Regions from separate parts of the Actinosynnema sp. NPDC091369 genome, predicted to be linked through region 2. Evidence: riboswitches for the same ligand, from Rfam matches in the RefSeq annotation. Region 2 holds a riboswitch; each other region holds the start of a gene.
The links. A riboswitch is a leader RNA that binds a small molecule or an ion and turns the genes downstream of it on or off. The one in region 2 is predicted to bind cobalamin.
Positions count from the first base shown of each region.

Region 1 (9,771 bases), on a different contig from region 2:
CGGCCGAGCTGGTGCGGCACCGGTTCGCGCGCTACGCCCGGCACGTCGAGGAGGTCTACGGCAGGCGGGTCGAGCTGCCGTGGGAGTCGTTGTCCGGGATGGACGACGAGGGGCAGATCGACGCGGTGCTGGCCGCCGTCGCCGACCTGGGCATCAGCCCCGGCGCGCTGCGCCACCAGCGCACGTCCTACCTGGACGCGCGGGCGGCCGAGCGGTTCACGCCGCGGCACTACCCGGGCCGGGTCGTGTTCTACCGGGCGACCGACCGGGAGACGCTGACCACCGTGCTGGACCCGCGCTACCTGCGCCGGCAGGACGACGACGACCTCGGGTGGGCCGACGCGTGCGGCTCGCTGGAGGTCGTGCCGGTGCCCGGCGACCACCTGTCCATGGTGGACCTGCCGCACGTGGCCGTGGTGGCGCGCCACCTGTCGTCGGTGCTGGGCGCATGAGACCGGTCGGATGGTCAGCCGTTCGCGGCGGCGTCCCCTCGCGGCGGCTGCGCTTTCGGGCGTCGGGCAGGTGATGGGCGCGGACCGCGACGCCGATCATCGGGGTTCCCCGGCGCGCGGGGTGAGGGCGTCGCCCCCGCGCGCCGGGGAGGTTCACAGGCCGTTGGTGAACAGCAGGCGGTTGACCGTGCCGCCGGTCGCGCCGCCGCTGACCACGTCCGGCGTGGCCGAGGAGTTCAGCCAGTTGTGCACGGTGGCGGACGACTGGTCGCCGAACCGCTGCTTGTAGAGCGCGGCCACGCCCGCGACGTGCGGCGTCGCCATGGACGTGCCGCTCATCGCGCCCGAGCCGCCGGTGCGGAGGGTCGAGATGATCGAGCTGCCGGGCGCGTAGACGTCGACGCACGCCCCCGTGCTGGAGAACGACGACCGGGCGTCGGTGTTGGTCGAGGACGCCACCACGCTGGCCGTCTCCACCTTGCGCGGCAGGCGGTCGCAGGAGTTGCCGCCGGTGTTGCCCGCCGAGGTGGCCAGGAAGACGCCCGCGGCGATCATGTTGCGGATGGCGGTCTCCAGGCTGGCCGACGCGGTGAAGTTCCACGACGTGTTGGCGACGGCCGGCTTGGTGTGGTTGGCGGTGACCCAGTTGATCGCGTTGAGCGCCGACGTGGTGGTGGCGCTGCCGGAGCAGTTCATCATCTTCACGCCGTGCAGCCGCACGCCCTTGGCGATGCCGTAGGTGTTCGAGCCGATCGTGCCCGCGACGTGCGTGCCGTGGCCGTGGCAGTCGGTGTTGTTGGTGTCGATGCCGTTGTAGTCGAACGTGGCCCGGCCGCCGTAGTCGGCGTGACCCGGCGTGATGCCGGTGTCGATGATGTAGGCGTGCACGCCCGCACCGGTGTAGTTGTAGGTGAAGCTGTTCGACAGCGGCAGGGTGCGCTGGTCGACCCGGTCTACGCCCCACGACGGCGGGTTGGCCTGGGTGGCGTCGAGCGCGTCGGTGACCAGCACGTCCTGCTCGATGGTGGCCACCGCCGGGTCGCGGCTGAGCTTGCGCACCTGGGCCGGGGTCAGCTTGGCGGCGAAGCCGTGCAGCGCCACGTCCCAGACGTGGGTCGGCGTGACGCCGGCCGTGGCGGCCACGCTCGCGCCGCTGCGGGCGGTGGCGTTGAGCGAGACGATGTAGGAGTCCTTGATCGGGTGGACGGTCGCGGAGGCCGTCGCGGTGATCACGTCGGCCTGGTGCAGGGGTTCGGCCGAGGCGGCGGCGGTGGTGAGGCCGACGGCGGTGGTCGCGGCGGCCAGGACGGCGAGTGTTCGGTGAACAGGACGCACGGGTTGGCTCCTTCGGGTGAACCCGGGCGAGCGCGCCCCGACGCAGGGTTGACGAGGCGGACGGTCGCTCGCACGAGGTCCAGACCAGCAGCCTGACCAGCGGTTATGCCATGGTCAACGGTGGTCGGCCGAACGGCCGCCCGCCCCGTCACCCTCGGTGGACATAACGGACAACTGGTAATGCCCGCGTCGCTCGACCGGGCGCTTGCCCGCCGCCGACCGGGCCAGTGCCAGCCGGGTCAGCGCCACCCCGGCCAGGACGACGGCCATGCCCGCGACGATCCGGGGCGTCAGCGGCTCGCCGAGCACCAGCGCCCCGAGCCCGACCGAGACGACCGGCAGCAGGTACCCGACCGTGGCGGCACTGGTCGGGCCCTCGTCCTCGATGATCCGGTAGTTGAGGATGAACGTGAAGCCGGTGCCGAAGACGCCCAGCACCACCACGGCGACGACGGCCGTGACGTTGGGCGTGGCGGGCGTGTGGTCGAACGGGACCATCAGGGTGCTCAGCGCGGTGGCGGCGAGGAGCTGCGCCGCCGACACCGCGACCGGACCGCCGTGGCCGACGAGCTTGCGCCCCATGTAGGCGAACGCGACCGCGTAGCTGGCCGCCGCGCCGAGCAGGGCGAGCGCGCCCAGGCTGACCACGCTCGCCTCCTCCCACGGGGCGAAGATCAGCGTCACGCCGGCGAAGCCGACGACCAGGCCGAGCACCCGGACTGGCGTAACCGGACCGTCCGTGCCCAGGGCGAACCCGATGATCAGGGAGAACAGCGGGGTGGTCGCGTTGAGCACGCCCGCCACGCCGGAGTCGACGGTCTGCTGGCCCACGGCGAACAGCAGGAACGGCAGGGCGTTGCAGAAGAACGCGGCGACCGCGAGCCGCCCCCACAGCCGGCGCGGCAGCTTCTGACCGTTCAGGCGCGCCATCACCAGCAGCGTCACCGCCCCGAGGGCGCAGCGGACCACCGTGATCTGCGTCGGCGACAGTCCGGTCAGGGCCAGTTCGATCCACAGGAACACCGAGCCCCACAGCAGGGCCAGCGCACCCATCCGCATCACGCCGCGTCCGATCATGGGACCACCGTCCCCCACGACCGACTTCAAGAAAAGTGAAACCTCATGACGACGCGTTAAGTAACGCTACAAGGTTCGGACCTGGATGCAGCACCCCCGCGAGAGTCCCACATCCAGGTCCCGTGAGTCCTACGTCCAGGACCCCTGAGTTCAACGCTCAGCGCGTGTGGACTAGCAGCGAGTCGACCCCGTGCACGATGGACGCGGTCCGGAACGCGGGCCGCGCGTCGGCGAGCCGGAGGTCCGGGAACCGGCGCAGCAACGCCGGGTACGCGGCCCGCAGCTCCATCCGGGCCAGCTCGGCGCCGACACACCGGTGCGCGCCGTGGCCGAACGCCAGGTGCGACGACGCCGGGCGGCCCGCGTCGAAGTCGGACGCCTCCTCGCGGTTGGCCGCCGACAGCGACACCACGACCACGTCGCCTTCCTCGATCTGCTGCTCACCGACCCGCAACGCGTGCCGGGCGAACCGCGGGAACGCCACCTGCACCACGCTCAGGTGCCGCAGCAGCTCCTCCACCAGCGGCGCGGCGGCCGCGTCGTCGTCACGCATCGCCGCACGCGCGGCGTCGTCCTTCAGCAGCACGATCGCGCCCAGCGCGAGCATCGACGCGGTCGTGTCGAACCCGCCGGTCAGCACGCCGTCGGCCAACCCGGCCAGCTCCACGTCGCTCACGTCGTCGCCGTGCTGGCGGATGATCGAGCCGATCAGCCCGTCCCCCGGCGACCGGCGCTCGCGGCGCACGATCTCCTCCATGTAGGACAGCGACTCCGAGATGGCGCCCAACGCCTGCCCCGCGCCGCCGAACAGGTCGAACCGCGCCGCCGCGAGCTCCTGGAACCGGTCGCGGTCCTCGTAGGGCACGCCGAGCAGCTCGCAGATCGTCAGCGACGGGATCGGCAGCGCGAACTCCTGGACCAGGTCGACCGGCCCGGTCGCGGCCTCCATGGCGTCGAGCCGCTCGGTGACGATCGCGTCGATGCGCGGCACGAGCCGCGACAGCCGGCGCATGGTGAACTCCGGCGTGAGCAGCTTGCGCAGCCGGGTGTGGTCGGGCGGGTCGGCGAAGCCGAGGCCGCCGGGCGACTGCTCCAGCCGACCGACCGCCGCGCCCAGCCGCGCGTAGTCGTTGCTGAACGCGCCTGTGTCGGAAAGCACCTTCTTCGCTTCGTCCTGACCCGTGACCAACCAGACCCGCAAGCCGAACGGCACCGGGATCCGGTGGACGGCGCCGGCCTCCCGCATCCGCTCCAGCTCGGCGACCGGCACCACCCCGTCCCGCTTCAGCGGGACCAGCGCACGGTCCGGGAGCAGCGCGAACGCCCGCGAACCGATCTTGCCCAGCACCCACCGCGTCGCCGAACGCCGTGCGACCCACGCCACCAAGCCGTCGCGCACGGACGCCAGAGTCGTCATCGAACACCCCTCTTCCCCAGATCGAATCGCCCGACGGTAACCGTACGTAGGGGTGAGCAGCATCGCGCCAGAGGCGGATTGACACGCCGAGGTCGGTGACAGACGATCGGCAATCGCGCGCGAAACGGGGGAAGCCGGTCGAAATCCGGCGCTGACCCGCAACGGTAGGTCCCGGCCGGGACGAGCCCGAACACCCGTCGCTGCGTGCCACGCTCCCGACACCGTCGAGGTCAACGGGTCGGAGCCCGGGGGAAGTCGCTCACGGCTGTCCGGGGTCCGCCCGCGCCTCGCGCCCCCGGAAAGGTCGATCATGTCGTTGAGACGGACCGCCGCCGTCATCGCCGCCGCGGCGGTCGCCGCCCTCGTGGCGGCACCCGCCGCCCAGAGCCAGGCGCGGGCGGTGCCGACGACCGACGCGGGCGACGCGGCCGCGGGCTGGCTGGCCCGGCAGCTCGTCGACGGCGACCACTTCGAGAACGTGCTCGACGGCGTCGCCTACCCCGACCAGGGCCTCACCCTCGACGCGCTGTTCGCGTTCACCGCGGCGGGCGTCGCGTCCGACAGCGCCGACCAGGCCGCCGCCTGGCTCGCCGAGCCCGCCGTCCTCGCCAACTACCTCAACTTCGGCGACCCCGCCGACGCCTTCGCGGGGGCGCACGCGAAGCTGGCGCTGGCCGTCCAGGTGCGCGGCCAGGACCCGACGGCGTTCGGCGGCGTCGACCTGATCGCCGGGCTCACCGCGTTGCAGGCGCCGAACGGCCGGTTCCGCGACAAGTCCCGGCACGGCGACTACTCCAACGGCTTCACCCAGGCGTTCGCGGTCCTCGCGCTGGACCGGTGGAAGGGCGCACCGCGGGCCGCGGTGGACTACCTGGCCGGCGCGCAGTGCCCGGACGGCGGGTTCCCGCTGATCCTCGAGGCGACGCCGTGCGTGTCGCACGTGGACGCCACCGCGATGGGCGTGCAGGCGCTGCTCGCGGTGGACAGGACCGCCCCGGCGGGCAAGGCGCTCGACTGGCTGCACAACGTCCAGCAGGCGAGCGGCGGTTTCCTCGACGAGAAGGCGACCGGCGAGGGCAACGCCAACAGCACGGGTCTCGCCGCGCAGGCGTTGCGCGCCGGCGGGCGGACCGCCGACGCCGACGAGGCGACCGCGTTCCTGCGGTCGTTGCAGGTCGGCTGCTCGGCCCCGGAGGCCGCGCGCGGCGCGATCGCGTTCGACCGGACCGGGTTCACGCAGGCCGCGTCGCTGCGGGCGAGCGCGCAGGGCGTGCTCGGCCTGGTCGGGGTTAACTTCGCGGACCTGACGGCCCAGGGCGGCCGGTCGGGCGCGCCGGTGCTCGACTGCCCGGTCACCAGCACGTCGCCGACCACGTCCACTTCGGTCACCACGACGACGAGCACCACCGACCCGGCGGCCACGTCCGGCACCACCGCGACGAGCACCACGTCGGCAGCGGCGGTGGTGGCCGTGGGGAGCAACCGCGCCCCGCTCGCCCGCACCGGCGCCGAGGTCGGCCCGATGCTGTGGCTCGGCGCATTGCTGCTGGTCGGCGGTGTGCTCGCGGTCGCGCTGGCACGCCGGCGGGTCGCGGAGGCGCGGAAGTGACGGCCCGGGTCCGCGGCACGGCGTCGGCCGCGCCCGTCCTGCCGTGACGGGCCGGTTGCGGCGGGTCCTGGCGGCGTGCGCCGTCGCGGGGCTCGCGCTGACGTGCGCGCCGCCGACCGCGCAGGCCGCGGACTGCGCGGGCGTGACGGTGGTCGTGGACTTCCGCTCGCTGGGCGGCGGCGTGCAGACCGGGTGCGCCCCGGGCGACCCGGCGACGGGGACGGCCGCGCTGACCGCCGCCGGGTTCGGCTACACGTTCGCGTCCCGGCAACCGGGGTTCGTGTGCCGGATCAACGGCAAGCCGAGCAGCGACCCGTGCGTCACCACCTCACCGACCACGGCGTACTGGGGGTACTGGCACGGCCGACCCGGCGGGTCGTGGGTCTACAGCAACACCAGCGCGAGCGCCTACGACCCGGCGCCGGGCAGCGTGGAGGGCTGGTCGTTCGGGGCGGGTGAGCAGCCGGGCATCGCGCCGCCCGCACCCGCGCCGCAGCCGACCCCGCCGGCGCCGCAGCCACCCGCGCCCGGACGACCGGCGCAGCCCGCACCACCGCCCGGACAGACTCCGGCCCAGCAACAACCGGTGCCGCAGTCGGAAGCCCCCACGGCGACCACAACGGAGACGACGAGCGCGCCGCCGACTTCGTCCGTTCCCACGACAACGACGACGACGATCAGCTCCACGCCCGGTTCGGCGGCACCGACGAGCGCGGTGGCCGTGGAGCCGACGGCGGGCACGTCGTCGTCCGGGGGCACGGTCGGCCTCGTCATCGGGATCGTGGTGATCGCCGCGTTGGCGGGTCTCGGCGTGTGGACCGCGCGGCGGCGCGCCCAGGCGGCGGAGTGAGGCCGCACCCCGGCGCGTGGTGGCTGTGGGCGCTCGGCCTGGCCGTCATCGCCGGCCGCACCACGAACCCGGTGCTGCTGGCGCTGGTGATCGCGGTCGCCGGGTACGTGGCCGTGTCCTGCCGCGAGGACACGCCGTGGGCCGGCGCGTACGGGGTGTTCCTCAAGTTCGCGTTGGTGGTGCTGGCGATCCGGGTGGTGCTGCACGTGCTGCTCGGCGGGGTGAGCGGACCGACGGTGCTGGTCACGTTGCCGGAGATCCCGCTGCCGGAGTGGGCGAAGGGCATCCGGCTCGGCGGGCCGGTCAGCGCCGAGGGGCTCGCTTTCGCGCTGTACCAGGGACTCCAGCTGGCGACGTTGCTGTGCTGCGTGGGCGCGGCGAACGCGCTGGCCAACGCCAAGCGGCTGCTGCGGTCGCTGCCGGCCGCGTTGTACGAGGTGAGCGTGGCGGTCGTGGTGGCGTTGACGGTCGCGCCGCAACTGGTGGCCAGTGCGCGCTCGGTGCGGCGGGCCCGGGCCCTGCGGGGTGACGTGGTGCGGGGCGTGAAGGCGGTCCGGGTGCTGATGGTGCCGGTGCTGGAGGACGCGTTCGAGCGGTCGCTGGTGCTGGCCGCGGCGATGGACTCGCGCGGGTACGGCCGGACGGCCGGGCTGCCGAAGCGGACCCGGGTGGTGACCGGCGCGCTCGTGCTCGGCGGGCTGCTGGGGCTGTGCGTCGGCGCGTACGGGCTGCTGGGCGGCGGCGCGCCCACGACGCCGATGCTCGTGGTGGGCGCGGTGCTGGCGGTCGCGGGTCTGTGGAGCGGGTCGCGGCGGGTGCGGCGCAGCCGGTACCGGCCCGACCGGTGGGGGCCGCGCGAGCTGCTGATCGTCGCGTCCGGGGTGGTCGCGGCGCTCGCGACCGTCCTCGCGCCGTTCGACCTGGGCGGCTCGGCGTTGACGCCCGGCACGGTCCCGCTGACCGCGCCCGAACTGCCGCTGCTGCCCGCGGTCGGCCTGCTGTGCGCGCTCGCGCCCGTCGTCATCGCCAGGAACAGGGTGAACACGTGATCCGGTTCGAGAACGTCTCCGTCACCTACCGCGACGCGGACGCGCCCGCGTTGGCCGGGGTGGACCTGCACGTGCCCGAGGGTGAGCTGTGCCTGGTGGTCGGGCGGACGGGGTCGGGCAAGTCGACGTTGCTGCGCGCGATCAACGGCCTGGTGCCGCACTTCACCGGCGGCACGCTGACCGGGCGGGTGCTGCTGGCCGGGCGGGACACCCGCACGCACCCGCCGCGCGAGCTGGCCGACGTCGTGGGCGTGGTCGGGCAGGACCCGCAGGCCGGGTTCGTGACGGACTCGGTCGAGGAGGAGCTGGCGTACTCGATGGAGTCGCTGGCGCTGCCGAACCCGGTGATGCGCAAGCGGGTCGAGGAGACGCTGGACCTGCTCGGCCTGGCCGAGCTGCGGCACCGGCCGCTGGCGACGTTGTCCGGCGGGCAGCAGCAGCGCGTGGCGGTCGGCGCGGCCCTCACCGCGCACCCGCGCGTGCTGGTGCTGGACGAGCCGACGTCGGCGTTGGACCCGGGCGCGGCGGAGGACGTGCTGGCCGCGCTGCACCGGTTGGTGCACGACCTGGGCATGACGGTGGTGATCGCCGAGCACCGGCTGGAACGGGTCGCGCAGTACGCGGACCGCGTGGTGTGGTTGCCCGGCGGCGGGGTGCCGCCGGTCGCGGGCGCGCCGGGACCGGTGCTGGCGGACGCGCCGGTCGCGCCGCCCGTGGTGCGGTTGGGCCAGGTGGCGGGGTGGGAGCCGGTGCCGGTGTCCATCCGGGACGCGCGGCGGCTGGCCGGTCCGCTGCGCGACCGCCTCGCGTCGCCGCCGGTCACCGCTCCGGCGCCCGCGGCGGAGGTGGTGCGGGTGCGCGACGTGCGGGTCCGCTACTCCACCGTGGACGCGGTGCGCGGTGTGTCGTTGAGCGTGGGCGCGGGCGAGCGGGTGGCCGTGATGGGGCGCAACGGGTCGGGCAAGTCGAGCCTGCTGTGGGCGGTGCAGGGCACCGGTAAGCGGTCCGGCGGCGAGGTCGCGGTGGACGGCGTGGACCCGGCGACGCTCAAGCCGGGGCCGCGGCGGCAGGCGGTCGGTCTCGTGCCGCAGCAGCCCGGTGACCTGCTGTACCTGCACACGGTCGGCGGCGAGTGCGCGCAGGCCGACCGCGAGTCGGGCAGGCCCGCGGGGACGTGCCGCGAGTTGCTGGACCGGCTCGCGCCGGGCATCCCGGACGGGCGGCACCCGCGTGACCTGTCGGAGGGGCAGCGGCTCGCCCTCGTGCTGGCGGTGTCGCTCACCCCGTCGCCGCGGGCGGTGCTGCTGGACGAGCCGACGCGCGGGTTGGACTACCCGGCCAAGACGCGGCTGGCGGCGGCGTTGCGGGACCTCGCGAACGACGGGCACGCGGTCGTGCTGGCGACGCACGACGTGGAGTTCGTCGCCGAGTACGCGACGCGCGTCGTGGTGCTGGCGGACGGCGAGGTCGTGGCCGACGGCCCGACCGCCGAGGTGGTCACCGCGTCACCGGTCTTCTCGCCCCAGGTGGCGAAGGTGCTCGCGCCCGAGCCGTGGCTGACGGTGGCGGACGTGACCGCGGCCCTGGCGGCCCGATGAGGCCGCGCTCCTCCGCGACCGCCCGCGCGTGCTTCGCAGGGGTCCCCGCCCAGGGGATCCCTGTTCACGATCATGCCAGGTGGGACCGACAAATCCGCGCCGTCACGGTCGCGCTGTGGACAACCGGAGGCGGCGCGATCCCGGTGGTGGCGGCGTGACCAGGTCGATCCGCGTGAGGCCCCGTGCCACGCTGGCCCTCGCCGTGGCGGCGGCGATCAGCGTGGTGGCCTTCGGCTGGCCGTTGCTGGTGTCCGCGGACGCCGTCATCGCGCAGGGCGCGACCGGGCCGTGGACGTTCGCGCTGGTCCTGCCGCTCGTGCTGGCCGTGGTCCTGGCCGAGCTCAGCGAGGGCGGGCTGGACGCGAAGGCCGTGGCGATGCTGGG
Region 1 is NZ_JBIVUG010000005.1:169,743-179,513, reverse strand. It holds gene ACIQMJ_RS20730 (SDR family NAD(P)-dependent oxidoreductase) at 1-452, shown strand, start outside; gene ACIQMJ_RS20725 (S8 family peptidase) at 606-1,787, opposite strand; gene ACIQMJ_RS20720 (DMT family transporter) at 1,902-2,864, opposite strand; gene ACIQMJ_RS20715 (cytochrome P450) at 3,022-4,281, opposite strand; cobalamin riboswitch at 4,375-4,497, shown strand; gene ACIQMJ_RS20710 (prenyltransferase/squalene oxidase repeat-containing protein) at 4,592-5,890, shown strand; gene ACIQMJ_RS20705 (hypothetical protein) at 5,934-6,740, shown strand; gene ACIQMJ_RS20700 (CbiQ family ECF transporter T component) at 6,737-7,789, shown strand; gene ACIQMJ_RS20695 (ABC transporter ATP-binding protein) at 7,786-9,387, shown strand; gene ACIQMJ_RS20690 (ECF transporter S component) at 9,542-9,771, shown strand, end outside.
Region 1: it holds a riboswitch for cobalamin, as region 2 does, so the genes downstream of both, ACIQMJ_RS20710 (prenyltransferase/squalene oxidase repeat-containing protein) here and ACIQMJ_RS37780 (CbtB domain-containing protein) in region 2, are expected to answer to the same signal.

Region 2 (9,771 bases):
GGCGGGCGGCCAGCCCCACTTCTCGCCGTAGAGCGACCACAGCCGCTGCCGCGAGCCCATCACGGCGGGGTAGTCGACGTCCACATCGGACTCGCGGATGGGGCGCAGGTGGTGCCCGCCGTCGAGCGGCACGCGGGTCGGGTGGGCGAAGTCGGTGGGGAGCCACGGCATGGCGCGGATTCTGCGCGGGCCGGACCGGCGTCGCCACCGAAAAACCGGTGGCGCGACGTTCGCCACACCCAAGACACTGCCCCGGTGACCGATGGGCTGGTGCTGCGGACCGCGCGCCCGGAAGACCTGCCGCAGATCGGCGCGCTGCTGGCCGACCGCGGCGAACCGGCGGACGCGGTCGACCACCGCCTGGTCGTCGAGGACCCGGACGCGGGCTGGGAGGCGTGCGCGGTCGTCGTGGACGGCGACGAGGTCGTGTCCACCGCGACCCTGCTGGACGAGACGCTGGTGCTCGACGGGGTGGGGATCCCGGCGAGCCAGGTGGAGCTGGTCGCCACCGACCGCGCCTACGAGGGCCGCGGGCTGGTGCGCGCGCTCATGGACTGGGCGCACCGGCGTTCGGCGGCACGGGGGCAGCTGGTGAACGTGATGCTGGGCATCCCGTACTTCTACCGCCAGTTCGGCTACACGTACGCGATCCCGATCTCGGCCACCCGCCCGGTGACCGGTCGTCCCGACGGCGGTGGGCACGTGCTGCGCCGGGCGGGCGTCGAGGACATCCCGGCGATGACTCGGTTGCAGGACGCCGAGCAGGCGCGGGCCGACCTGAGGATGCCGCACTCCCCCGCCCTGTGGCGGTGGCTGGTGGCGCGGGACGGCAGCACGGAGTGGCTGGTGGAGCGGGACGGCGTGCCCGTCGCGACCGGTCGCACCACGCCGCCGGAGGAGGGTGTGCGGCTGTGCGAGGTGGCCGCGGTGGACGAGGCGGCGGCGCACGCGCTGCTCGCGCTGACCGGGGCCGAGGAGGTGACCGAGCGGCCGGGGTCGGTGGCGGGTGCGGCGCTGGACCCGTTCCTCGGGCCCGCGCCGGAGGAGGCGAACTCCTACTACGTGCGGATCGGTGACCCGGTGGCGTTGCTGGAGCACCTGCGGCCGGTGTTCGGGCGGCGGCTGGCGGAGGGTGGTTTCGGCGACGGGCAGGGCGAGGCGGTCGTCTCGTTCTACCGGTCGCACGTGCGGCTGCCGTTCGAGGCGGGCGAGGTGGGGCCGGTCGTCGCGGGCGGCCGGATGCAGTCCCCCGGCGCCGCGGGAGGCGCGGGCGTCGCACCGGACATGCTGGCGTCGCTCCTGTTCGGCCCGCACGGCATCAAGGGCCTGACCGCGCGGTTCCCGGACGTGTACCCGGGTCCGAACGCCGACCTGATGCACACCCTGTTCCCGCCGGTGCGCGGTGACCTGATGACGTTCTACATGCCGTAGGTGGCGAACTCGACGCCCATCGCGACGCCCGCGAGCACGAGCAGCGCGCCGGCGGCGGTGAGGGCGCGGCGGTAGCCGGTGGTGCCGAGGCGGCGGCGGCCGCGGGCGACGAGCAGGGCGATCACCACCTTGCCGCCGACCAGGGTCAGGTAGAAGCCGAGCAGGAAAGCCACGCCGGCGGGAGGTGAGGTGCGCCAGGTGGTGATGGTGAGGGGGCCGAGCGCGGTCGCCCACGCGATCCACGGGTGCGGGCTGAGCAGGTTCACCAGCACGGCTCGGCGCAGGGCGAGAGCCCCGGGATTGTCGGACCCCGTTGGTAGGGTTGAATCCAGGGTTCCCCTGGGCGGCGACCCCTGCGAAGCGTGGCGGTCGGGCGGTGGGGGCGGTCCGGTCAGGGAGGCGGAGCGGGCGTCGCGGACGGTGTGGATGCCGCTCCACACCACGAACACCGCGCCCACGACGCCGAGCACGCCCAGGGCACGGGCGGGCAGGCGGTCCAGCAGGAGCAGGGTCACCACGACCACGGCGGCGTCGGAGAGCAGGGGTGCGCAGGCGGTCAGGGCGCCCGACCGCCATCCCGAGCGCAGCGCCGACGTCACCACCAGCACCAACAGCGGGCCGGGGCTGATGCTCGCGGCCAGGCCGAGGGTCAGTCCCCACCCCAGTGCGTCCACGGCGGCAGACTAGGTCACGTGTCCGAGTTCGCCCGAGTCCTGGCCACCCTGCGGCAGATCCGCGGCCTCAGCCCCTTCTTCGCCCTCGACGTCGGCCGGCCCGACGAGAGCTGGCACGACGGCGCGGCCCTGTCCGACGGCCCCGCCCTGCCCGACGCCCTCGACCGGATCGCCGCCCGCTACCGCACCCGGGAACGGCGGGTCGCCGCGTCGCTGTTCTTCCTCGGCTACTCCGCGCGGGTGCTGAGCCCGGTCGTCGCCGCCCGCGCGGTCGGCGGGGTCGCGCCGGACGTCCGACCCGGCAACCTGTGGTGGCGCTACGCCCCGGACGGGCTCCAGGTCCGGCTGAAGGACCCGGTCGCGGGCGTCGGCATCGGCGAGTCGGTGGACCCCGTGGTGGAGGCCGTGCACGCGGTCACGCCGGTGGCGCGGGGCCTGCTGTGGGGCAACGCCGGGTCGAACGTGGCGGGCGCGCTGCGCACGGTCAGCCGCGGTGGCGTCGACTGCGCGGCGTTGGCGGACGAGCTGTTCGCCGAGCCGCCGCTCAAGGGCACCGGCGAGTTCATCCCGTTCCCCGGCGAGGTGGTGTTCCGGCGGCGCAGCTGCTGCCTCTACTACCGGCTCGACGGGGGCGGCACGTGCGGTGACTGCCCGCTGCCCCGGCGGTGACCGCGTGACGAGCACGACAACTCGTCTGGTCGGTTGTGCCGGCCGGCGATCGACATCTACGGTTCGCAGCGCCGCAGTGGACGGGAAGCCGGTGTGAATCCGGCGCGGTCCTCGCCACTGTGACCGGGGAGCCAACCCGCCGAGAACGTCACTGGTCGCGCGCAGCGGCTGGGAAGACGCGGGGACGGCGTCGATCCGGGAGTCAGGAGACCGGCTGCGGCACGAGTTGTTGTTGACCTTCCACGAGGTATGGAGGAGGCCGTCATGACGAGCCCCGCGCACCCCCTTTCCGTCCCCATCCCCAAGTGGGCCTACGCCGTCGCACTGGTCGCGTTGATCGTGACCTGGCTGGTCCTCCAGGAGAACGGCATCGCCCTCGGCCACGCCGCCGAGACCGTGCACGAGTTCTTCCACGACGGGCGCCACGCGCTCGGCGTCCCGTGCCACTAGGCGCGGCGACCATGTCGACGCACAAGGGCCTGACCTACAAGGGCCTGCTGGCGCGCGGTGTCGGCGCGGGCGCGGTGTCCGGGTTGCTCGCGGGCCTGGTCGGCGTGCTGGTGGTCGAAGCGCCGATCCGGGCGGCGCTGGCCGTCGAGCAGGCACGGCCCGCCGAGCCCGGCGGCGGTCACGAGCACGGCGAGGTGTTCAGCCGCGGCACGCAGGTGGTCGGCGGTGTGCTCGCCGCGGTGGTGGTGGGCATCGCCGTCGGCGCGTTGTTCGCCACCGCGTACGCGGGGTCCCGGCGCTGGTTCACGACCCGGGCGCCGTTCGTGCGGGCGGTGGCGCTGTCGGCGGCGGCCTTCGGCGCGGCGGCGGTGCTGCCCGCGGTGAAGTACCCGGCCAACCCGCCCGGGGTCGGCGCCGCGGACACGGTGGAGTACCGCACGGTGCTCTACCTCGGGCTGATCGCGGCCGGGTTGCTGGTCGCGGTCGGGGCGAGCTTCCTGGCCTCCCGGCTGGGCCACCTGTCGCCGCCGGTCCGGTCGACCGCGGTGGCGCTGGCCGCGGTGGCGGCGGTGGTCGTGCTGCTGGTCGCGTTCCCGGCCACGCCGGACGTCGTGCCGTCCGACGTGCCGGGTGGCGTGCTGTGGGAGTTCAGGCTGGCCTCGCTCGCGGAGACGGCCACGTTGTGGCTCGGGCTCGGCGTCGTGTTCGGCCTGCTGGTCGACCCGGCGACGCGGCGGGCGGAGGTGTCAGCGGTCTAGCAGCGGGGCGAGCGTCTCCCACCGCACTCCCACCAGGGACTCGCGGAACACGCGGCGCTCGCCCTGCTCCACCGGCACGTCGCACGGCACGACGAGCACCGTGCAGCCGGCCGCCACGGCGGACGCCACGCCGGTCGGCGAGTCCTCGACCGCGACGCAGCGGGTCGGGTCGACGCCGAGCAGCCGCGCGGCTTTGAGGTACGGGTCGGGCAGGGGCTTGTTGCGGCGGTCCACCTCGTCGCCGCACACCGTGACGTCGAACAGGTCGCGTCCGATGGTGTCCAGCGCGACCTCGGTCAGCTGCCGTTCGGTCGACGTCACCAGGGCCATCGGCACACCGGCGTCACGCACGGCGCGCAACGCGTCCCGGGCGCCCGGCCGCCACGGCAGCCCGGCGCGGAACAGCTCCTCGGTGCGCCTGCTGATCCACGCCGCGCCGTCGACGAGGTCGGAGTCGGTCGGCACGACGCCCGCTTCGGCGAACAGCAGCCCCACGGTTCGGGCCGTGCTCGACCCGACCATGGCCTGCCTGGTCGCGAGCGACAGCGTCCCGCCCAGCTTCTCCACGAACTCGTTGAGCGGGATGTCCCACAGCTTCTCGGAGTCCAGCAGCGTGCCGTCCATGTCCCACAGCACCGCGTCGACCGTCATATGCACCTTTCGAGTGATCATGGGCGTCCCAGGCGGGTCACCTGTTCGGCGTAATCATCCCGCAGTGGTGTGAACGGATCCCGACGACGTCACGCCCGGGCCGCGGCAGCCGTGCGGCACTGCCTCGAGTCGACCGGCCGAAGATCCCGCCGCACCGCCTTGGACTGGGGAAACACCCGGGAGGAGGCCGCCGGGCCGGGGCACCGCGCCCCTCGTGCCGCCGTCGGCGACGACGTGGTCGGCCGGTGCGCCGGGTGGGGGCGGCGTGACACGAACCGACATGCGCCAAGCCTACGGCGTCGGGTGCGCGGCGGTGGTCGTAGTCTGGCCGCGTGACCGATCCGGACCAGGCCGCCCAGACCCCCTTCGACCCCAGCGAACCGCTCAACAACCCGATCATGGTTGCCGCGTTCGAGGGGTGGAACGACGCAGGAGACGCCGCCAGCACGGCGATCGAGCACCTGCAGCTCACGTGGGACGCGACGCCGTTGGCGGAGATCGATCCGGACGACTACTACGACTTCCAGGTCACCCGGCCCACCGTCCGCCTCGTGGACGGTGTCACCCGGAGGGTGGAATTCCCGACGACCCGCCTGTCGGTGTGCCGCCCGCCCGGGTCGTCGACGGACGTGGTGCTCGTGCACGGGATCGAGCCGAACATGCGGTGGCGGAAGTTCGCCTCCGAGCTGCTGGGCCACATCGAGGACCTGGGCGTGACCACCGTGGTGACGCTCGGCGCGCTGCTGATGGACACGCCGCACACCCGGCCGGTGCCGGTGACGGGGACCGCGTACGACGAGGCGGCGGCGGCGAAGTACGGGTTGGAGCGGTCCCGGTACGAGGGGCCGACGGGGATCGTCGGCGTGTTCCAGGACCTGTGCGTGCAGGCGGGCGTGCCCGCGATCTCGTTCTGGGCGGCCGTGCCGCACTACGTCTCCCAGCCGCCCTCGCCGAAGGCGACGCTCGCGCTGCTGCACCGGGTGGAGGAGGTCCTGGACATCGAGGTGCCGCTCGGCGCGCTGCCCGAGCAGGCCGAGGAGTGGGAGCGCACGGTCAGCGAGATGGCCGACGAGGACGAGGACGTGCGCAACTACGTGCGGGCGCTGGAGGAGCGCGGCGACGCGGAGATCCAGATCACCGAGGCCAGCGGTGACGCCATCGCGGCCGAGTTCGAGCGCTACCTGCGCCGTCGCGGCCGGGGTCCGGGTCGGGGCCCGACGGGGATGTGACGCGGGCCCGGCCCGCACCACCGCGGTGAACGACGGCCGGGCGCGGGTGCCGCCGGTCACAGGTCCGCGAGCCGGCGATGTCCCGGGTGCGCGTGGGCCAGGAGGTCGGCGAGGGTCCCGCGCTGCGCCGGGCTCAGGCGCGGGACGGTCCGGTCGAAGTCGTCCTGGTCCTTCGGCCGGACGTGCTTGGCCTTGAACAGCAGGACCAGTTCGGGCGCCAGGTACGGGACGCCGTCGTCGGTGTGGCGGATGACGTCGCGGTAGGGCAGCCGGATCGTCTCGTCGTGCCGGCAGATCCAGGTGTCGCCGTCGTGCGGTTCGCGGAACACGTCGAGCAGGTAGTCGCCGGTGCCCGGGTCGCGCAGCCAGGTCTGGTGCGTGGCCGCCAGCGCCTCCGGCGTGGCGTCCTCCCAGATCCGGCCGCCGCCCACGGCGTCGAAGGCGTACCCGGTGAAGCGGGCGCGGAGCTCGGGGAAGCCGGCGGCCGGGATCGCGATCTCGATGTCCCCGTGCGGGCGCGTGCGAGCGCCGTGGAACAGGTCCAGCGCCCAGCCCGCGACCACGCACCAGGGCGTGGCCGGCCCGGCCAGTCGCGGTGCGACGGCGCTCGGGGTCCAGCAGGACGCCCACCTGGCGTCGAGGGCGGCGATCCCGGCGGGCGACAGCTCGACGCCGCCACCGGGCGGTTGCTCGGTCACCGGGAGAACCTATCGGCGGGCCGGTCGCGGATCACCGGGCGGCGAGGGGCGGAGGTCCGGCGTCCCCCTCGTGGTCGGGTCGGACGGCCTCGGTGGTTAGGTCGCTCCCCGTGGACGACCTTCGTTCCCGCGTCCGGGTGACGGCGTTGTACGCGGGCGGGTTCCTCGGGCCCTTCGGCGGCGCGATGACGGCCTCGGTGCTGCCCGAGGTCGGCGGGGACTTCGGGGTGTCGGCCGGGACGGCGGCGGCGACCTTGACCGGGTACCTCGTGCCGTTCGCGCTGCTCATGCTGGTGTCCGGCACGTTGGGCGAACGGTGGGGCGCGCGGCGGACCGTGCGCGTCGCGTACGTCGTGTACGTCCTGGCGTCGGCGTTGTGCGCGGTCGCCTGGTCGTTCCCGGTGCTGATGGGCGGGCGGGCCGTGCAGGGGGCGGCGAACGCGTTCACCACTCCCCTGCTGCTGGCGGCGATCGCGGCGGTGACGCCGAAGGCCCGGTTGGGGCGGGCGCTGGGCGTGTTCGCGTCCATGCAGGCCGCCGGGCAGACGTCGGCGCCGCTGCTGGGCGGGGTGGCGGCCGAGGCGTCGTGGCGGTGGGCGTTCGTCGGCGCGGCCGTGGTGGCGGGCGCGTTGGCGGTGGTCGGGCTGCCCGCCGACCCGCCGCGCGACGCCGCGCGGCCCCGGCTCCGCAGCGCCTGGCGGCCCCGGACGTTGCGAGTGGCGGCGGTGGGGTTCGTGGGCTGGGGGTGCCTGGGCGGGGTGTCGTTCCTGGTGGCCCTGCGCCTCGGTGACGCGTTCGGGTTGGGCGCGGGGCAGCGGGGGCTGGTGCTGACCGGTTTCGGGCTGGTCGGGATCGGCACGGCCCGGCTGACCGGGTGGGCGATCGACCGGTTCGGGCCGCGGCGGTGCGCGCTGTCCGGCGCGGCCGTCGGCGGGGTGCTGCTGGTCGGTGTCGGGCTGGTGCCGTCGCTGGTCGCGGTCGGGGCGCTGTGGGCGGTGGCGGGCGCGTTCAGCCAGGCGGTGATCGTCGGGCTGAACGCGCTGGTGCTGTCCTCGGACGACGCCAACCGGGGCGGGGCGGTGTCGGTGGTGCAGTCGTGGCGGTTCCTGGGCGGCGCGGCGTCGCCGGTGGCGTTCGTGCCGCTGTACCACCTGGACCCGGCGAGCGCGTTCCTCGTGCCCGCCGGGCTGGTGCTGGCCGTGCCGCCCGTGCTGCTGCTCGGCCGGTCCGCACGGCGGTGAGTCAGGTCCGGAGGCCGGCCGGGACGTCGAGCGCCACCAGCGCCAGCACGCCCGCCGCCAGGTAGAGCGCGGCCTGGGCGTTGAGCAGCGCGGACAGGCCGAGCACGGGCGTCAGCGCGCCGGCGAGCACCATGCCGAGCGCCTGACCGCCGTCGTAGAGGCTGACGAACGTCGCCAGCACCCGACCGCGCACGTCGTCGGGCGCGTGCAGTTGCAGCACCGACATCATCCCGGCACCCGCGATCACCCCCGGCACGCCCACCACCACGAACGCGGCCAGGTAGAACACGAGCGCCGTGGTCACGTGCGGCCCGTTCCAGCCCACCGCCGCCACCACCGCGAAGCCGACCAGCGACACGCCCAGCAGCCGTCCGGGCGCGAGGCGGCGCGCGAGCACCCCCACGAGGAGGCCGCCGAGCAGCCCGCCGACCGCCTGGACCCCGCGCAACAACCCCACCTCGGCCGCTCCCCCGCCGAGCCGTTCGGTCACGAACACCACGAACAGCACCACGAACAAGCCCTGCCCCGTCGCCATCAACGCGACCACGCCCACCATCGGCCGCAACGGCCCGCGGATCTCGCGCACGCCGTCGAGCCAGGCCCGCCACGCGGGTTCACCCGCCGGGCGCACCGGGTCCGCGGTGCCGAGCGCGGCCAACAGCGCCGCCGCGAGCAGGAACGACGCCACGTCCACCAGCACCACGCCCGGCAGCCCGGTCCACCCGAGCACCAGCCCGCCCAGCGACGCGCCGACCAGCCGGGCCAGGTTGGCGTTCAGCCCGACCAGCCCGTTGGCCGCCGGCACCTGCTCGCGCGGCACGAGCGTCGGCAGCAACGCGTTCTTGGCGGGCTCGAACAGCGCCGCCAACCCGGCCTGCACCGCCGTGACGACGTTCACCAGCACCAGGTCGCCGGTCAGCAGCGGCAGCAGGGTGACCGCCTGCGCGAGGCTGACCAGCAGCATCAGCCGGCGCCGGTCCCAGCGGTCGGCCAGCACCCCGGCCAGCGGCGAGAGCGCCAGGCTCGGCAGCAGCGCCACCACGAACGTCGTCGCGGTCGCCGCCGCCGAGCCGGTGCGCTGGTAGACGTACACGGGCAGCGCGACCAGCAGCACCCAGTCGCCGATCTCGGAGACGAACCCGGCGATCCACAACCGGCGGAACGCCGGCACCCCCAGCGGGCCGGTCACCGCGGGAACGCCCGGATGCCGACGTGCGCGGGCAGCGCGCCCTCGGGCACGTCGCGGCGCACCGGCGCGAGGTACGGGCGCAGGACGTCGTCGATCCTGCCGAGCAGGTCGGACAGCTCCTCCGCGGTCACGGTGACCGCGTAGCCGTGCAGGGCGGAGGCTTCCAGCCACTCGCGCGGCAGCTCGTGCTGCCGTTCCAGGAACCGCCGCACGAGCCGGTTGTCCTCGTCGAGCCCCAGCGCGATCAGCGCGTCCTGCCGGCTGCGGACCTCCGGGTCGTCGGCGAACGCGCCGACGTCGTATCCGACCGAGGTCGCCCGCCACGGCCGTTCCCGCCCGTCGCCCGCCTCGGCCCGCTCGACGAAACCGGACTTCGCCAGCTGCCGCAGGTGCCAGCTGCAGTTGGACGCGGTCGACCCGACCGCCTCGGCGCACTCGCTCGCCGTGCGCGGGCCGACCGCGAGCAGGTGGTTGAGCAGCGACACGCGCAGCGGGTGCGCCAGCGCCTTGAGCGCTTCGGCATCGGTGACCCGTCGGGGCCCTGGGAGGTCCATGGCCCCGACGGTAGACCTGAAAGAACTCTTTCGAAAGTCTTCTTTCAGATTGTCAGCCGACGTCCCGCCGGCGGAACCCGACGAAGCCGACCACCACCAGCACCACCGCGACCAGCGTCAACCACACCAGCGGCGCCGCGGTGACCTCGACGCCCGGCACCTTGGGGATGTGCGTGAACGGCGAGAGGTCCATCGCCCACTGGTCGAGCCGCAACAGCGGCCCGAGC
Region 2 is NZ_JBIVUG010000018.1:39,680-49,450, reverse strand. It holds gene ACIQMJ_RS37800 (N-acetyltransferase) at 1-171, opposite strand, end outside; gene ACIQMJ_RS37795 (GNAT family N-acetyltransferase) at 256-1,431, shown strand; gene ACIQMJ_RS37790 (LysE family translocator) at 1,419-2,105, opposite strand; gene ACIQMJ_RS37785 ((2Fe-2S)-binding protein) at 2,124-2,774, shown strand; cobalamin riboswitch at 2,824-3,007, shown strand; gene ACIQMJ_RS37780 (CbtB domain-containing protein) at 3,039-3,224, shown strand; gene ACIQMJ_RS37775 (CbtA family protein) at 3,236-3,982, shown strand; gene ACIQMJ_RS37770 (HAD family hydrolase) at 3,971-4,633, opposite strand; gene ACIQMJ_RS37765 (PAC2 family protein) at 4,966-5,862, shown strand; gene ACIQMJ_RS37760 (nucleotidyltransferase domain-containing protein) at 5,919-6,560, opposite strand; gene ACIQMJ_RS37755 (MFS transporter) at 6,671-7,801, shown strand; gene ACIQMJ_RS37750 (MFS transporter) at 7,803-8,990, opposite strand; gene ACIQMJ_RS37745 (ArsR/SmtB family transcription factor) at 8,987-9,544, opposite strand; gene ACIQMJ_RS37740 (ABC transporter permease) at 9,597-9,771, opposite strand, start outside.

Region 3 (9,771 bases), on a different contig from region 2:
CGCCACGTCGATGCCGCGCCGGATGCTGTCGATCCACGCCGAGCACGAGTACGGCACCACGATCCCCGTCGTGCCCAGGATCGACAGCCCGCCCAGGACGCCCAGCCGGGGGTTCCACGTCCGCCGGGCCAGCTCCTCGCCGTGCTCGACCGAGATCGACACGACCACGTCACCGGTGCCGCCGTGCTCGGCCGCGACCCGCGCGACGTGCTCGCGCATCATCTGCCGCGGCACCGGGTTGATGGCCGGCTCGCCCACCGGCAGCGGCAGGCCCGGCTTGGTCACCGTGCCGACCCCGGGCCCGGCCTCGAACACCACGCCGCTGCCCGGCGCGCCGTGCCGCACCTGCGCCCCGACCAGCGCGAGGTGCGTGACGTCCGGGTCGTCGCCCGCGTCCTTGACGATCGCGGCGAACGCCCGGTCACCGGCCAGCTCCTCGCGCGCCAGGGCGAACGACGGCGTCTGGCCCTTCGGCAGCACGATCCCGACCGGGTCGGGGAACTCGCCGGTGAGCAACGCCGTGTACGCCGCCGTGGTCGCGGCGGTGGCGCAGGCGCCGGTGGTCCAGCCGAAGCGCAGGTTCGTGCTCACGACGACAGGATGCAACAACCGTGAAGACCGTGCTGGTACTGGGTGGCACCGGCGAGGCCCGCGCGCTGGCCGCCGCGCTCACCGGCGTCCGGGTGATCTCGTCGCTGGCGGGCCGGGTGGCGGACCCGAAGCTGCCGGTGGGGGAGGTCCGCGTCGGCGGCTTCGGCGGTGTCGACGGCCTCGTGGCCTACCTGCGCGCCGAACGCGTGGACGCCGTCGTGGACGCCACCCACCCGTTCGCCGACCGCATCACCGCCAACGCGCTCGCCGCCACCACCGCGACCGGCACGCCGCTGCTCGTCCTGCGCCGCCCCGGCTGGCCGCCCGAGGACGGCTGGCGGTACGTGGACAGCGTCGCCGAGGCCGCCGCGCTCGTCGCCGGCCGCCGGGCGTTCATCACCACCGGGCGGCAGGAGCTGGCCGCGTTCACCGGCGGCGTCGCGCGCACGGTCGACCCGCCCGACCCGCCGAACCCGCGCCTGCACGTCGTCCTGGACCGCGGACCGTACACAGTGGACGGTGAGCTGGCGCTGATGCGGGAGCACCGGGTCGAGGTGCTGGTCACCAAGGACAGCGGCGGGGAGATGACGGCGGCCAAGCTGACCGCCGCCCGTCACCTCGGCATCCCGGTCGTGGTCGTGCGCCGGCCGCCGCCACCGACCGCGCCGCTGGTGGAGACGGTGGCCGAGGCCGTCGCCTGGCTCACCCGGGGTAGCGGCGCGGGGTGAACACCGCGCCCCGCGCGCCGACCTTCGTCTGCGACGACCCGACCAGCAGCAGGCACCGCATGTCCACGGTGGACGAGTCCAGGTCGGCCAGCCGCACCACCCGCACGGACTCCTCCGGCCCGCCCACGTCCCGCCCGACGACCACCGGCGTGTCGGGGGAGCGGTGCCGCAGCAGCGCGTCACGCGCCTTGTCCACCTGCCACGTGCGGCTGCGCGACGCCGGGTTGTAGATCGCCAGCACCAGGTCGGCCCGCGCCGCGGCCTCCAGCCGCTCCTCGATCACGTCCCACGGCTTGAGCCGGTCCGACAGCGACACCACGCAGTAGTCGTGCCCCAGCGGCGCGCCGACCCGGCTCGCCACCGCGTGCGCCGCGGTCATCCCCGGCAGCACGGTCACCGGCACGTCCGCGAACTGCTCCTCGTCCGCGACCTCCAGCACCGCGCTGGCCATCGCGAACACGCCCGGGTCGCCCGAGGACACCACCGCGACCCGCCGGCCCCGCTTGGCCAGGTCCAGCGCGAACGCGGCCCGCTCGGCCTCGACCTTGTTGTCCGACGCGTGCCGCCGCTGGCGCGGGTTCACCGGCACCCGGTTCAGGTAGGTCACGTACCCGACCAGGTCGTCCGCCTCGGCCAGCGCCCGCCGAGCCTGCGGCGTCAACCACTCCGGCCCGGCCGGGCCGAGCCCGACCACCACGACCTCGCCCCGGCCCGCCGGCCGGTGGGCGGGCTTGCTCGGCAGCAGCGCCAAGGAGAAGTACGGCACGCCCTCGGCGTCCACTTCGGACAGCGGCGCGGTGCGCTGCGCGCCGGTCGTCGCCCGCTCCACGTACCACGCCTCGTCCAGCCGGCCCGCCCGCGCCAGCGCCTCGCGCACCTGCGGGAACGTCCGCCCCAGCTTCATGATCGCCACCGGGTCGCCGCCCGCCAGGTGCTCGACCAGCGCGTCCGCCGACAACGTGCCGGGCAGCACGGTCAGCACCTCGTCCCGCTCCACCAGGGGCCGCCCGATCACCGCCGCGCCCGCGCTCACCGACGTCACGCCGGGCACGACCTCGGCTTCGTACCGGTGCGCCAGCCGCTTGTGCAGGTGCATGTAGGAGCCGTAGAAGAACGGGTCGCCCGCCGCCAGCACCACCACCGTGCGCCCGACGTCCAGGTGCGCGGCCAACCGCGCCGCGCACTCCTCGTAGAACGCGTCGATCTCGCCCTGGTAGTCGTCGGAGTCCTCGGTCGTGACGGGGTAGACCAGCTGCTCCTCGACCTGCCCCTCCCGCAGGTAGGGCGCGGCGATCCGGCGCGCCACGCTCCGACCGTGCCGCGCGCTGTGGAAGACGACCACGTCCGCCTCGCCGATCAGCCGCGCCGCCTTGACGGTCACCAGCTCCGGGTCGCCCGGACCCACCCCGACCCCGTACAGCTTGCCCGTCATTCTTCCTCGCTCGCGATCGCGTTGAGCGCCGCCGCCGTCATGGCGCTGCCGCCCCGCCGACCGCGCACCACCAGGTACTCCAACCCCAGGTCGTTGTCGGCCAGCGCGTCCTTGGACTCCGCCGCGCCGATGAACCCGACCGGCACGCCCAGCACGGCGGCGGGCCGGGGCGCGCCCGCCGCGATCAGGTCCAGCAGGTGGAACAACGCGGTCGGCGCGTTGCCGATGGCGACCACCGCGCCGTCCAGCTTGTCGCCCCACAGCTCCAGCGCCGCCGCGCTGCGGGTGTTGCCCAGCTCGGCGGCCAGTTCCGGCACCCGCGGGTCGCCCAACGCGCACACGACCTCGTTGTCAGCGGGCAGCCGACGCCGCGTCACGCCCGCCGCGACCATCTGCGCGTCGCACAGGATCGGCGCGCCGGCCAGCAGCGCCGCCCGCGCGTCGCGCACCACGTGCGGCGAGAAGTCGACGTCCGACACCAGGTCGACCATCCCGCAGGCGTGGATCATCCGCACCACCACCCGCGCCACGTCCGGCGGGAACCGCGCCAGGTCTGCCTCGGCGCGGATGGTGGCGAAGGAACGGCGGTAGATCTCCGCGCCGTCCTTGACGTAGCTGGTCACCTGATCTCCTCGTAGGCGTCGCCGGTCGCGACGAACTCCACCACGTCGCCCGCCGGCCGCCCGCACCGGCGGGCGCAGCCCGACCAGTGCGCCCGACCCGGCGCGGTCCGGGTCTCGACCCACCGGGCGGCGTCGGCGCGCACGTCGGCCAACGACTTCGCGCACCCCGGCCGGCCGGTGCACGCGCTGACCCCGTGCCACGGCGAGTCCGGCGAGGTGAACAGGCCCGTGGTGTCGCTCCCGGCCGGCAGCACCACGCTCCGCCAGGGCGTCAGCCGCATTGGCACGCCGGCCAGCAGCCGGGCGTCCCAGCGCCCCAGCGGCACGCCCGCCACGACCACCGGACCGTGCACGCCGGGTGCGACGGGCGTCACACCCGGCTGGACCCGGGCGTCACCCGGAACGCCCAACGCCGCCGTGATCTTCCGCACACCGCCGTCCACTTCGGACAGCCGCCACGCCTCGCCGCGGAGCTCGCCGAACACCCGCGCGGCGGTCACCACCGCCGCGACCGGGTCGGCCACCCGCAGCCCTGAATCGTGGCCTGCCAGGAACAACGCGTCACCGACGAGCCCGATGTCACCCGCCAGGCCGCTGACCGCGCCACCCACCGTGACCAGGAACCGGCCGGGCAGGGACGCGAGCTCCGGCACGCCGCACAGCGCGGCGTCGATCGCGTCGACCAGCGCCTGGTTGTCCTCCAGCGGCGCGGCGACGATGTTGCGCACCCGCTCGTGCGTCATCGAGGGCAGCAGGCCGGCGTCGCGCAGCCGCGCGCCCAGTTCGTGCTCCGCCCCCGGCGCCAAGCCCCTGATCTGCAAGTTCGCCCGCGAGGTCAACTCCAGGACGCCGTCGCCCAGCTCGATCGCGGCGGACCGGAGCACGTCGACCTGCGCCGCGCTCAACGTCCCGCCGGGCACCCGCACGCGCGCCAGACCGCCGTCGGCGGCCTGGTGCACGTCGACGGCTCCGGGGCAGGCGTCCGGGTGAGTTCGATCCGCGGGCATGGACTGGATGCTAACTGCCGTTAGGGTGACCTCCGAACGGCGAAGCAGCAGGAGGAAGCCGGTGTGAATCCGGCGCGGTCCCGCCACTGTGACCGGGGGAGCCCCCGGGAGTCAGGAACTCCGCTCGCCGTCCCCCACGACCGGGGCGAGGACCCCCGAGGGATGGAGCCCGCACGTGATCCTGCTGTTGTCGACCTCCGACACGGACCTGCTGTCCGCCCGCGCGAGTGGCGCCGACTACCGCCTGGCCAACCCCGCCCGCACCGCCGCGGACGACCTCCCGGCACTGCTGGACGGCGTCGACCTGGTGGTCGTGCGCATCCTCGGCGGTCGCCGGATGTGGGAGGAGGGGCTCGACCGGCTGCTCGCCTCGGGCCTGCCGGTCGTGGTGCTGGGCGGTGAGCAGAACCCCGACGCGCCGCTCATGGAGCTGTCGACCGTGCCCGGCGGCGTCTGCGCGGAGGCGCACGCGTACCTGGCGCACGGTGGCGCGGCGAACCTCGCCCAGCTGCACCACTTCCTGTCCGACACGGTGCTGCTCACCGGCCACGGCTTCGCGCCGCCGGAGCCGACGCCCACCTGGGGCCTGCTGGAGCGGCGGGACGAGGTCGAGGGGCCGACGATCGCGGTCCTGTACTACCGCGCCCACCACGTGGCCGGGAACACGGCGTTCGTGCACGCGCTGTGCGACGCGATCGTGGCCAAGGGCGGCCGACCGCTGCCGGTCTACTGCGCCTCGTTGCGCACGGCGGAGGCGGAGCTGCTGGCCCAGCTGGGCACCGCGGACGCCCTGGTCGTCACAGTGCTCGCGGCCGGCGGCACCAAGCCCGCCACCGCCTCCGCGGGTGGCGACGACGACGCGTGGGACGTGGGCGCGCTGGCCGCCCTCGACGTGCCGATCCTCCAGGCCCTGTGCCTGACCGGCAGCCGTGCCGCGTGGGACGACAACGACGACGGCCTGTCCCCGCTGGACACCGCCACCCAGGTCGCGATCCCGGAGTTCGACGGCCGGATCATCACGGTGCCGTTCTCGTTCAAGGAGGTCGACGAGGACGGCCTGACCGTGTACGTCGCCGACCCCGAACGCGCGTCCCGGGTCGCGGGCATCGCCGTGCGCCACGGCAGGCTGCGGCACATCCCGCCGGCCGAGCGGCGCATCGCGGTGATGCTGTCGGCCTACCCGACCAAGCACTCCCGGATCGGCAACGCGGTCGGCCTGGACACCCCGGCCAGCGTCGTGCGGCTGCTGGCCGCGATGCGGGAGCGCGGCTACGACATCGGCGACGAGCTGCCCGGCGTGGCCGACCTCGACGGCGACGCGCTCATTCACGCCCTGATCGCCGCGGGCGGCCAGGACGCCGACTGGCTCACCGCCGAGCAGTTCGAGGGCAACCCCGTGCGGCTGCCGGCGGCCCGCTACCGGGGGTGGTACGCCACCCTGCCCGAGGACACCCGCCAGGAGATGGAGCGGCACTGGGGTGAGGCGCCCGGCGAGCTGTTCGTGGACCGGTCGAAGGACCCCGACGGCGAGATCGTGCTGGCGGCGCTGCGCTCGGGCAACGTCGTGGTCATGGTGCAGCCGCCGCGCGGCTTCGGCGAGAACCCGATCGCCATCTACCACGACCCGGACCTGCCGCCGAGCCACCACTACCTGGCCGCCTACCGGTGGCTGGAGGACGAGTTCGGCGCCGACGCCGTGGTGCACGTGGGCAAGCACGGCAACCTGGAGTGGCTGCCCGGCAAGACCGTCGGCATGTCCGCGGGCTGCGGGCCGGACGCGGCGCTGGGCGACCTGCCGCTGGTCTACCCGTTCCTGGTCAACGACCCGGGCGAGGGCACCCAGGCGAAGCGGCGGGCGCACGCCACCCTGGTCGACCACCTCGTGCCGCCGATGGCCCGGGCCGACAGCTACGGCGACATCGCCCGGCTGGAGCAGCTGCTGGACGAGCACGGCACCATCGCCGCGATGGACCCGGCCAAGCTGCCCGCGATCCGGGCCCAGATCTGGACCCTCATCCAGGCCGCCAAGCTCGACCACGACCTGGGCATCTCCGACCGGCCGCACGACGCCGAGTTCGACGACCTGATCCTGCACGTCGACGGCTGGCTGTGCGAGATCAAGGACGTCCAGATCCGCGACGGCCTGCACGTCCTGGGCCACGCTCCCACCGGCGGGACCAGGGTCAACCTGGTGCTGTCGATCCTCCAGGCCAAGCAGATGTGGGCGGGTGAGGTCGCCGCGCTGCCCGGCCTGCGCGAGGCGCTGGGCCTGGCGGAGGCCGGCAACGACCGGACCGCCACCGACCGCGTCGAGGAACGGGCCCGCGCGCTGGTCCAAGCGATGGAAGACGCCAATTGGGACGTGAACGCGGCCCGGACCCTCACCGACGACGAGGACGTGGCGCGCATCCTGGAGTTCGCCGCGCTGGAGGTCGTGCCCCGGCTGGCCCGCACCACCGACGAGCTGACCAACGTGCTGCACGCCCTGGACGGCGGCTACGTGCCGGCCGGTCCCAGCGGCTCGCCGCTGCGCGGCCTGGTGAACGTGCTGCCGACCGGCCGCAACTTCTACTCGGTCGACCCCAAGGCGGTGCCGTCCCGGCTGGCCTGGGAGACCGGGCAGGCCATGGCGGAGTCGCTGCTGGAGCGCTACCGCGCGGACACGGGGGAGTGGCCGCCGTCGGTGGGCCTGTCGGTCTGGGGCACCAGCGCCATGCGCACCGCGGGCGACGACATCGCCGAGGTGCTCGCGCTGCTCGGCGTTCGGCCCCAATGGGACGACCAGTCCCGCCGGGTGACCGGTCTGGAAGTGATCCCGCTCGACGAGTTGAACCGACCGCGAATCGACGTCACGGTTCGCGTCAGCGGCTTCTTCCGCGATGCGTTCCCGCACGTGGTGGCACTGATCGATGACGCTGTGCGACTGGTCGCGAACCTGGACGAGTCGGCGGCGGACAACTACGTCCGCGCGCACGCCCAAGCCGACCTCGCGGAGCACAACGACCCGCGTCGCGCGACAATGCGCATCTTCGGCAGCAAACCGGGCGCGTACGGCGCCGGCCTGCTCCCGTTGATCGACAGTCGGAACTGGCGCGACGACGCCGATCTCGCCGAGGTGTACGCGGTGTGGGGCGGCTACGCCTACGGCCGGGAACTCGACGGCGTCGAAGCGCGCCCGGCGATGGAGAGCGCCTACAAGCGCATCGCGGTCGCGGCGAAGAACATCGACACCCGGGAACACGACATCGCCGATTCCGACGACTACTTCCAATATCACGGCGGGATGATCGCGACCGTCCGCGCGTTGACCGGAAAAGCGCCCGCGGCATATGTCGGCGACAGCACGCGGCCCGATGCCGTGCGCACCCGGACGCTGCACGAGGAAACGAACCGGATCTTCCGCGCCCGCGTGGTGAACCCGCGGTGGTTGGCCGCGATGCGCAAGCACGGGTACAAAGGCGCGTTCGAACTCGCCGCGACCGTGGACTACCTGTTCGGCTACGACGCCACCACCGGCGTGGTCGCCGACTGGATGTACGAGCAGCTCGCGGCGACCTACGTGCTGGACCCGGTGAACCGGGACTTCCTGGAGCGGTCCAACCCCTGGGCGCTGCACGGCATCTCCGAACGGCTGCTGGAAGCGGCCAACCGGGGTATGTGGGAGCACCCGGAACCGGAGACGCTGGACGCGCTGCAAAAGGCGTACCTGGAAACCGAGGGCGACCTGGAGGACGGTCGCTGACCCACCGCCACCGCGCGGCGCGTCCGATAACGTCTCGGAAACGCGCCGATAATGAGGGGTACCCCTATATTCCGGGGCGCCCCCGCGCGTGACGAAACACCCCGGTGGCCGGCCGGTCCTGAATGGACGTCTCAGCACGTCCCGCGGGCCGGTCGGAGGTCACTCGGCCGGCCGGCGCACACCACCCGGCCGGCCGACTCGCGCAACCCGACCGGACCACTCCGCCGACCCCGGTTCGCGACTCGCGGTGGGGTGATGGCGGACATGTGCACACTTCCGGTGCAGACTGGTGCCGGGAGAGTGGGTTCGCGACTCGTGAATCTTTTCCGGGCCGTTCGGCGCGGAGATGAACCGAGCGTGTCCGACTGGTCTACGAACAGTGCCTGAACGGACTACGGCGCACACCGCTAGCAGAATCGGTCCAGCAAGGCAAACGTCGCAACGTCGGTAACAGCGCGGACACGAGAGCTTGACACAACTCCGTGGCGCGAACCACACTCCCCCAAAACCTGGGAGCGCTCCCAGAACGTTCACCGCCGATCAACTGAGGAGTTCTCGTGCGCTACCGTCGAGCAGGCTTGGCCAAAGTCCTGGCCTGCACCGCAGTGCTTGCCGCAGTCGCCACGGCCTGTGGCTCGGGAGGGTCCGGAGGCTCGTCCGACGGCAAGGTCGAGCTGACCATCGCGACCTTCAACGAGTTCGGGTACGAGGAGCTCCTCAAGGAGTACGAAGCCGCGAACCCGAACATCAAGGTCACGCAGCGCAAGACCGGCCAGGCCGCGCCGCACCACCAGAACCTGTTCACCAAGCTGGGCGCGGGCTCCGGCCTGGCCGACGTCGAGGCCGTCGAAGAGGGCTTCCTGAGCCAGGTCATGGCCAAGTCGGGCCAGTTCGAGGACCTCAAGGAGATCGGCCCGAAGGACGTCCGCGAGGACCGCTGGCTGCAGTGGAAGGTCGACGCGGTCACCACCAAGGACGACAAGCTCATCGGCTACGGCACCGACATCGGTCCGCTGGCCATGTGCTACCGCAAGGACATGCTGGAGGCCGCCGGCCTGCCGTCCGACCCCGAGGGCGTCAAGGCCCTGTTCGCCACCTGGGACTCGTACTTCGAGGCCGGTGACAAGTACGTCAAGGCCACGAACAAGCCGTGGTTCGACTCGGCCGCCCAGATCTTCAACCCGATGCACAACCAGAACGAGACCGGCTACTTCGACCGCGACGACAAGCTCGTGATCGAGACCAACGACGACAAGAAGGTCTGGGACCAGGTCACCGGCGCGGTCGCGCGCGGCCAGTCGGCCAAGCTCTCCGCGTGGAGCCCGGAGTGGCAGAAGGGCTTCAAGGAGTCGGCCTTCGCCACCAAGACCTGCCCGTCCTGGATGCTGGGTGTCATCGAGGGCAACGCCGGCCCGGAGCACAAGGGCAAGTGGGCCGTCACCGCGGCGTTCCCCGGCGGCGGCGGCAACTGGGGCGGCTCGTACCTGACCGTCCCGAAGCAGGGCAAGAACAAGGCCGAGGCCGCCAAGCTGGCCGCGTGGCTGACCGCGCCTGAGCAGCAGATCAAGGCGTTCAAGGCCAAGGGCACCTTCCCGAGCCAGACCCAGGCGCTGATCTCCCCCGAGCTGCTCAACCAGACCAGCGAGTA
Region 3 is NZ_JBIVUG010000004.1:194,159-203,929, reverse strand. It holds gene ACIQMJ_RS17455 (cobalt-precorrin-5B (C(1))-methyltransferase) at 1-591, opposite strand, end outside; gene ACIQMJ_RS17450 (cobalt-precorrin-6A reductase) at 621-1,319, shown strand; gene cobJ (precorrin-3B C(17)-methyltransferase) at 1,294-2,751, opposite strand; gene ACIQMJ_RS17440 (precorrin-8X methylmutase) at 2,748-3,374, opposite strand; gene ACIQMJ_RS17435 (ferredoxin-like domain-containing protein) at 3,371-4,381, opposite strand; cobalamin riboswitch at 4,393-4,522, shown strand; gene cobN (cobaltochelatase subunit CobN) at 4,557-8,123, shown strand; gene ACIQMJ_RS17425 (ABC transporter substrate-binding protein) at 8,681-9,771, shown strand, end outside.
Region 3: it holds a riboswitch for cobalamin, as region 2 does, so the genes downstream of both, cobN (cobaltochelatase subunit CobN) here and ACIQMJ_RS37780 (CbtB domain-containing protein) in region 2, are expected to answer to the same signal.